2 regions of the Frateuria sp. GZRe12 genome follow, and region 2 is predicted to be linked to the other one. Evidence: predicted binding sites of a transcription regulator. Region 2 holds the regulator's gene; the other holds the start of a gene.
The links. Region 2 encodes FliA, which starts transcription of late flagellar genes. Its sites were predicted from a motif close to TAAAGTTTNNCNNNCNNNGGCCGATAA; they were not measured.
Positions count from the first base shown of each region.

Region 1: the regulator FliA is predicted to act here: its motif matches at 2,870-2,896, upstream of ACFWZ4_RS04025 (HD-GYP domain-containing protein).

Region 1 is NZ_JBHZGI010000001.1:893,480-897,666, reverse strand. Features, by position in the region: gene ACFWZ4_RS04035 (hypothetical protein) at 206-457, shown strand; gene ACFWZ4_RS04030 (class I SAM-dependent methyltransferase) at 447-1,259, opposite strand; gene ACFWZ4_RS04025 (HD-GYP domain-containing protein) at 1,557-2,765, opposite strand; gene ACFWZ4_RS04020 (lysostaphin resistance A-like protein) at 3,027-3,770, opposite strand; partial or broken gene ACFWZ4_RS04015 (helix-turn-helix transcriptional regulator) at 3,922-4,065, shown strand.
Region 2 is NZ_JBHZGI010000007.1:127,286-131,472, reverse strand. Features, by position in the region: gene ACFWZ4_RS14945 (chemotaxis protein CheA) at 1-1,143, opposite strand, end outside; gene ACFWZ4_RS14940 (protein phosphatase CheZ) at 1,160-1,801, opposite strand; gene ACFWZ4_RS14935 (chemotaxis response regulator CheY) at 1,798-2,205, opposite strand; gene ACFWZ4_RS14930 (RNA polymerase sigma factor FliA) at 2,255-3,061, opposite strand; gene ACFWZ4_RS14925 (MinD/ParA family protein) at 3,063-4,007, opposite strand; gene flhF (flagellar biosynthesis protein FlhF) at 4,004-4,187, opposite strand, start outside.

The sequences.
Region 1 (4,187 bases), on a different contig from region 2:
GTGGGGAATGGGACGTGCTGCGCGGCTGAGTGGCCGTTACGACCTTGCGTCGTAGTGCCAGTGCAGGATGCGCGCCGGGGCGTGAGGCGGGTGTTATCCGGGACCGCGGAGCATGAACGGGACGAGGGTCCTGTTCATCTGGGGTGCCAAACCAGAACTCGGGATCTGGTTCGCGCGGTGGGGACGATACCTGGCGAGTACCCCGATGGCTGAGCCGATCCCGATCACGTTGGCAGTCCGCGCAAGCAGTATCCGCGCCTTGGGCCTGCCCGGCCTCAAGGCTGCCGGCGTATCGGCGTTGTTCGATGAAGCCCTGACGCCCGGGCGGGACGAGGAGGTCCGCCCCTACCTGCAGCAGCGCGCCCTGGGGTGGCATGCGCGGGGTGGCCTAAAGCCTTCGTCGTGGGCGCGGCTCGAGCAGAAGGACGGCAGCGCCGCCGCCCGCTTTAAGGTTTGACCAGCCGCAGTGTCATCCGGTCCGATTCGCCGATCGCCCGCATCTTCGCGTGTTCGCTGTCATCCCCGGCGAGGTCGGGCAGCAGGCGGTGGACGTTGATGTCCTCCGGGTCCTTGGGGTTGGCGTTGATCTCGGAGACGCCGTCCAGGCGGAAGCCGGTCTTCAGGGCCAGCGCGATGAGGTAGTCCTCGGGGATCCGGTGCAGCTCGCGGGCGCTTTGCCGTGCATCGGCGAAGGGCCTGGCGCGGTGCTCGACGATGCCGAACACGCCTCCGGGCTTGAGTACGGCGAACGCGGCCTTGAAGGCCGCGGCGAGCGTGTCCGGTCCCTGGTTGAGCCAGTCATGGGTGTTGCGGAAGGTCAGGACCATGTCGGCCGAGCCGTCCGGGCCAAGCCGGACTTGCCCGGGCGGCGCGAAGTCCACCATGGGGCCGACCTTGCCGTACACGGTCGGCATGGCCTTGAGCTTGGCGGTGAACGCGCTGGCGCCCGGCGAGGTGGCCTCGATGAGATGCCCGTGCGCAGCCAGGTAAGGCGCGAGAATCTCGGTGTACCAGCCGCTGCCCGGTGCCAGTTCGACCACGGTCATGTCGGGCTTCAGACCGAAGAACTGCAGGGTCTGCACCGGATGCCGGTAGACGTCCCGTGCCTTGTTGGCGTCGGAGCGCCAGCTGCCGGCGGCTGCCTGCTGCAGCGAGGCTGCGGCGGGCGTGGCGGGTGCCGCAGCCACGGCGGTGGTGGCCACGGCGGCCAGCACCACGCTGGCCAGCCAGGGGATCGATCGGCGGTTGTGCAGCACCATGGCTCGGGCCTCCCTTGTTGGCATCGGGGCCGGAGCCTACTCCCTGGCGCGTGCGTACGAAGTGTCCGGCCGCCGCGCGGGTCGGACGCGAGCGCCACGCATGGAGGCGATCTCCGCTCAAGGGAAGCCGCCAGGGGTCACGTCGTTCACGCTGCTTGGAGCCGGCCCGGCCAGCCATGGACGTCGGTCGTGCTGGCTTGCCGTGGGTAAACCGGACCCCATTGGCGTGCCATGCACCAGCCGGGTCGGGGCGACCCCGGGTCAGATGGAGTGAGGGCCCTTCACCCCCAAGGCAAACTATTCGCGCAACAACTGCGCCGCCTGCACGCCCCACTGCGCCGCATCCTCGATACCGACGATCCGGTCCCCGCCGTCTTCCAGCGTCAGCACTTCGGGCTCGAGCGGCTCGCCCTCCGGCACGGTGCAGATCAGCCGCACGGTCGGGGTGAGCGAGCTGCCCGCGCTCTGGCCAAGCACCACGGCGAGCCGGTCGGAGGCCAGCCGCACCACGGTGCCGGCGGGATAGATGCCGACGAGCTTTACGAAGGCGTGGAAGATGTCGCGGTCGAAGTGGCCTTCCTGCCACTCGGCCATCCGGCGGATCGCGTCGGCCGGTTCCCAGCCGCGCTTGTACGGGCGGTCGGAGGTGATCGCGTCGTACACGTCGCAGATCGCGCCCATGCGGGCGACCTGGCTGATCGCGTCGCCGCCCAGCCTGTGCGGGTAGCCGCTGCCGTCGGTCTTCTCGTGGTGGTGCAGGCACACATCCAGCGCCACCGGGCCCGCCGCCGACTCGCGCCGCAGGATGTCCCAGCCGATCTCCGGGTGCTGGCGTACCGAGGCCCACTCCAGCGGCCCCAGCCGGCCGGGCTTGTTCAGCGTCGCATCGGGGACGCCGACCTTGCCGATGTCGTGCAGCAGCCCGGCGAGCCCGAGCTCCGCCAGCGCCGCGCCCTCGAAGCCGAGGCGCCGGCCCAGTGCCATCATCAGCGCGGCGACGGCGACCGAGTGCAGGTAGGTGTAGTCGTCCTTGTTCTTCAGGCGAAGCACGCTGAGCAGGGCGGCCGGGTTGTGCGCGATCGCGCGGTCCATCTCATCGATCACGCTGGCCAGGTTTTCGACGGGCAGCGCCCGGCCCATCCGCGCGTCGTCGAAGAGCGCCCGCGCGGCGGCCTTGGCGCGGTCGCGGAGGGCTTCGGCGCGGACGACATCGTCGCCGAAAGCCGTGCGCGGCGCGTCCGGTCGGGGCGGCTCGGGCGACCAAGGCGGCGGCTCATCCTCGGGTCGGGATACCGACGATGCCGGCGCCGGTTCGTCCGCTCCCTTGCTGGTATCGATCCAGATGCCTATCGGGCCCATCGCGTGCAGCCGTTCCAGCGTCGGCGCATCGGCCACGCGGAAGGCGCCGAGCCAGAACGGATGGTCCCGCCAGCGTCCATCGATCCGCCGTACGTACATGCCCAGCGTGGCCTGGGTGGCGGGAATCTTTGTCAGCGGCGACTTCATGTCTCTGGGTGCTTTCTGCGCTGGTCGGACGAGTGTCGGCATTCTGGGGAGCAGGGGCTGCCCTTTGCGGGAGGCAGGCCTTCGGTACGGAACGCCAAAGGCGGATATCGGCCGGACGCCGGCTAGCTTGAGCGCGGCGGGAAGGGCGGGCGCCTGTCGCGGGTCGTCGGTTGATGCGTGGCCCTCGGTTCCTGCGCACTGCACGAGCGGATGGCCCGCGGTTCGGTGACCCCGCCCATGGTTGACCGCGCCTGGAAAAGGCTAGGCCGTGCCCTGCGCCAGCGCGCCGCGGCGGGAAGCCGCCGCCACGAGATAGAGCGCCAGCCCCAGCTCCACCGCCTTGATCGCCCACTCCGCGCGCTGCAGCACCAGCGCACCCGCCGCTGCCTCGATGTTGGAGTACATGCTGGCCAGGTTGAGGATCATGTGCAGCCCGATGAGCAGCCACAGGCTGCCGGTGCTGGCGCGCGCCGCGGCGAACATCATGCCGGCGCACGAGCTCATCAGGGCCCACACCAGCGCATGGCCCCAGTTGCCGTCCATGTAGCCGTGGATGAGGTGCATCGAGCCGAACAGCAGGCCGTTGAGGGTGATGGCCTGCCACAGCGGAAGGCGAAGCAGGATCAGGAAAATGACACCGCGGAACAGCAGTTCCTCGCCGAACGCGTTGAAGAACTGGATCAGCAGGTCGCCGCCCAGTCCTCCCGCGGGCAGGCGCACGCCCATGGATGCGAACAGGAGCACCGGCAGCAGGCAGGCGGCGAAGAACCCGGTCGGCCTGATGCGATTGAAGCCGACCTCCCGCCACAACCCCAGCGCGTGGGTGAGCAGCAGCGGCAGGATCACCGTGGAGGCAAAGGCGAGCAGCTTGACCTTGCCGTAGGCCTCGGGCGGCGCGTACTGCTTGCCGAGCGCCAGGATGAGCAAGGTCAGGCCGACTTGCAGGCCCGCGCACAGGAGGGCGGCGGGAATCGGATGCCGGTCGGCGTACGGGCGAAGCGTCATGGCGTTCTCTCTCAGGCGGCGCTGCCCGGATGTCGGCACTGTAGCGACGCGCAAGAAGGGGGACCAGCGCCCCCTTGGGCACTTGACCTGCTGCCCCGCCGTCGATCAAGCACCTCAGATGCCCATGGCGCCGGTACTGGTCGCAACAGCAAGCGCGGACACCGCCGTGCGCCTGGCGACGGCACTGGGCGCCAGCGAGCGCTTCTGGCTGGGGCTGCAGGCGGACTACGACCTCGAGGAAGCCCATCGCGCGCTCGGCAAGGCCGTCGAACGGATCACGCGCATCACCGCTTGAGCAGGTACGACAAAATTACGCCTCATCCAGCGAGCGGTCTGAGCGCCGTGGCCGACCGCGGTCCCGTACATGGACTGGGTGGCCCATGGCCGCGCGGGCGGTAGGCGCGGCCGCTTGGCCGC
Region 2 (4,187 bases):
CATCTCCAGCCCGTGGTCCAGTGCGTTGCGCAACAGGTGGATCAGAGGATCGGCGAGCGCCTCGACCAGGCTGCGATCCAGATCGGTGCCCTCGCCTTCGGTGACCAGGTCCACTTCCTTGCCCAATTGGCGGGCGAGGTCGCGCACGATGCGCGGAAAGCGCTGGAACAGGCGGCCGACCGGCTGCATGCGCATGGACAGCACCGCGCCCTGCATCTCGTCGGCGACCCGGTCCAGTTCAGCCGCGGCCTGCGCCAGCATTTCGTCGCCGCTCTTCTGGGCCAGGCTCTGCAGGCGATTGCGGACCAGCACCAGTTCGCCGGCACGATTGACCAGCGCGTCGAGCCGGCCCGTGTCGACACGCACGCTGGTCTCGGCGGGCGCGGCGGCACGGGCCGGTGCCGGTGCCGGAGCGGGCGCCGGGGCCGGTACCGAAGCCGGCGTCTGCGCGGCGCCGGGCGTGCCGCCCTTGCCGTGCAGGTTGTCGAGCAGTGCCTCGAACTCGTCGTCCCCGATGGTCGTGCTCGGTGCCGGCGCGGCGGTGGCGCCGGGCGCTCCCGTGCCGTGCAGGTTGTCCAGCAGCGCCTCGAACTCGTCGTCGTTGATGGTCGCAGGCGCCGGAGGCGCCGGCGCGACCGTGCCTGGTGCCGCCGTGCCGTACAGGCTGTCCAGGAGCGCTTCGAATTCGCTGTCGTCGATGCTGCCGTCGGCCGGCGCGGGGGCCGGCGCCGCCACCGGGGCGGGTGCAGGTGCGGGCGCCACGGCGCCCGGCGTCAGCCGCTTGAGCAGCGCCGGCGGCGGCATGGCCATCGCGGCGCCGCCACGCAGCGCATCCATCATCGCGTTGAGCAGGTCCAGCGCTTCCAGCAGCGCATCCATCCTGGCCGAATCGAGCACCAGCGCGCCGTTGCGGGCGACGTTGAGCAGGTCCTCGGCGTGATGGCACAGCTGCACCATCGGCTCGATGGCGAGGAAACCCGCGCCACCCTTGACCGTGTGGAACGCGCGGAACACCGCGTTGAGCAGGTCGGCGTCGCGCGGGCTGGCCTCCAGCTCGACCAGCTGTTCCGACAGGCGCTCGACCAGTTCCCCGGCCTCGACCAGGAAATCGTCGCGCAGTTCGGCGTCGAGCGAGGGATCCATGCTCATCCCGCCGCGCTCAGAAGCCGAATTCGCTGAGCAGCCGGTCCGCCTCGTCCTGGCCGGAGATCTTCTCCACCACCGGCGGCGGCTCGCGCCCGGACAGCGCGCCGGTCAGGCGGACCAGCTCCAGCAGCGACGACTCCACCGACTCGATGAAATTGACCACCTTCTTGATGCGCTGGCCGGAGAGGTCCTGCCAGGACTGCGCCATCACCATGTCGTTGAGGCCTTCGCGGCAGGCGCCGGCGAAGTTGCCGGCCTGGCGCGCCAGGTCCGCGACCGGATCGTACGGGGCGGCCGAGGCGAGCACCTGTTCGGCGCTCTGCGCCAGCGCGTCGGCCTCGGGGCTCATGCGTTCGGCGAAATCGATGCTGCGATGGGCCGCCTGGGCGCTCATCTCCAGCACGTCGTTCAGATGTTTGCGCACGTCGGCGACCCTGCCCGGCACGCCTTCGTGCGCCAGGTCGTTGCCGAGCCGGCTGACCGCGCCATGCAGGTCGCGCGCGAGCAGGCCCAGCGCGCGGAACAGGTGCTGCTCGCGCTGGCGCACCAGTGCATCGAGCGCGTGCTCGAACGCGGCGCCGTCTTCGCTGTTGAGCAGGTTCTGCAGCTCCTGCGGCAGCGCGGTTTCGTCGAAGGTGGAAAGCACGGCGCTCATGCGCTGGCCCCCGCGGCGGCGAGGCGCTCGAAGATCTTGGTGAGCTTCTCCTTCAGCGTGACCGCGTTGAACGGCTTGACGATGTAGCCGTTCACGCCCGCCTGGGCCGCGGCGATGATCTGGTCGCGGTTGTTCTCCGCCGTGACCATCAGCACCGGCAGGCCCTTGAGCGAGGGCTCGGCGCGGATCGCGCGCAGCAGGTCGATGCCGGTCATGTTGGGCATGTTCCAGTCGGTCACGACCATGTCGAACGGCTGGCTCTTGAGCATGGTCAGCGCGTTGTTGCCGTCGTCGGCTTCCTGGATCAGCGTGTTGGTGAAGCCCAGCTCCACCAGCAGGTTCCTGACGATGCGCCGCATGGTGGAGAAATCGTCCACCACGAGGATTTTCATGTTCTTGTCCATTGGTTCCTCTGGTAGGGAATGGGGATCGAAGGGTCGGAAGTCGAAGGGGTCAGCGGGAGACGGAACGGTCGGAGGAAGCGCGGCGGCCCTTGCCCTTGCGGGTGCCGGTTTCCGGCTCCCCCTGCACGCCGTCGCGCCAGTCGCCCATGCGCGCACGCAGCCGCACGATCGCCTGGCCATGGATCTGGCACACGCGCGACTCGGTCACGCCGAGCACGGCGCCGATTTCCTTGAGGTTCAATTCCTGCTCGTAGTACAGCGACATGACCAGCTGCTCGCGCTCGGGCAGGCCGGAGATGCCGTCGATCAAAGCCTGGCGCAGGCCCTCCTGCTCGATGCTCTCGGCCGGCCCCAAGGCCCCCTGGTCGACCACGTCGAAAGCCGGCGCGCCGTCGCCGTCGTCCGGCGCGGTGAGGCTGAGCAGGCGCGCGCTGGCGGCGTCTGCGAGGATCTGGTGATAGTCCTCCGCGCTCACGCCGAGGCGCTTGATGACTTCGGCATCTTCGGCGTCGGCGCCGGTCTCGATCTCGATCTGGCGCACCACCTCGGCGACTTCGCGCACCTTGCGATGCACCGAGCGCGGGGTCCAGTCGGTCTTGCGCAGTTCGTCCAGCATGGCCCCGCGGATGCGGATGCCGGCGTAGGTCTCGAAGCTGGCGGCGCGGTCGGTGGCGTAGTGCCGCGCGGCCTCGAGGAGGCCGATCATGCCGGACTGGATCAGGTCGCCCACGTCCACGCTGGGGGGAAGACGACCCATCAGGTGATAGGCAATACGACGCACCAGTGGCGCGTGCTGGCGCACCAACTCATCTGCACTCTGTTTTTGCAGCTGGAGATATTCCGATGCCACGCTCATGTCACCACCCCGACGCCGTCACGGCCTGGCCACCGAAAAATGCGATGCGGTCCAGGCCCGCGCGCGCGGGTTCCTCCCAGTTATCGACCGCACCTGCCAATTGCTTGAATGCCTGCGACGAACGCGCCGCCGGCCACATGTCCACCACCGCGTTCTGGCGCCGGATGGCCTGCTTGAGCCGCTCGTCCTGCGGCACGAAACCCATGAAGTCCAGCACCACGTCCAGGAAGCGGTCGCTGACCTTGGCCAGCTTCTGGTGCAGCGCGCGGGCCTCGCCCAGGTTGCGCACCAGGTTGGCGACGAAGCGGAAGCGACGCACGCCGAAGTCGCGGGAGAGGACCTTGATCAACGCGTAGGCGTCGGTGAGCGAGGCCGGCTCGTCGCAGACCACCAGCACCACGTCGTCGGCCGCCGCGGCGAACATCGCCACGTTGTCCGACAGGCCCGCGGCGGTGTCGACCAGCAGGTAGTCGGGCGGCCGCGGCAACTCGTCGAACGCGCGGATCACCGCGGCATGCTCGCCGTTGCCCAGCTGCGCCAGGCGCCGCGCGCCGGAGCCGCCGGGGATAACCTTCAGCCCGTGCGGGGCGTCCAGTACCAATTCTTCCAGCGTGGCCGTGCCGTCCAGCAGGTGGCCCAGGTGGCGCGAGGGCGCCAGGCCGAGCAGCACGTCGACGTTGGCCAGGCCCATGTCGGCGTCCAGCAGCATGACCTCGCGCCCGGCCATCGCCAGGCTCATGCCCAGGTTGACCGCCACGGTGGTCTTGCCCACCCCGCCCTTGCCGCCGGCCACCGCGATCGCGCGGCAGCGGCGGCGCGGCGCGCCTGCGTTGGCCGCCTGGTGCGGCCGGTGCGGTGCGGGCGGCGCGCTGTCGCGCTCGCCCGTGATCGCGTTGAACATGTCTTTCAAGCCCCACGCCTGATTCATTGCAAGGATTCCGCTCATGCCTGGGCCACCATCGTCCCGAAACGCTCGGCCAGCACCGCCTCGTCCGCGGCCGGCGCATTGCCCTTGAGCGCCTGCGCGGCGCGGCACACCAAGAGGCGTGCATCGGCGGCAGCGATGTCCTCGGGCACGCGCTGGCCGTCGGTGGTGTAGTCCAGCGCCAGCTGGTGGCGGATCAGC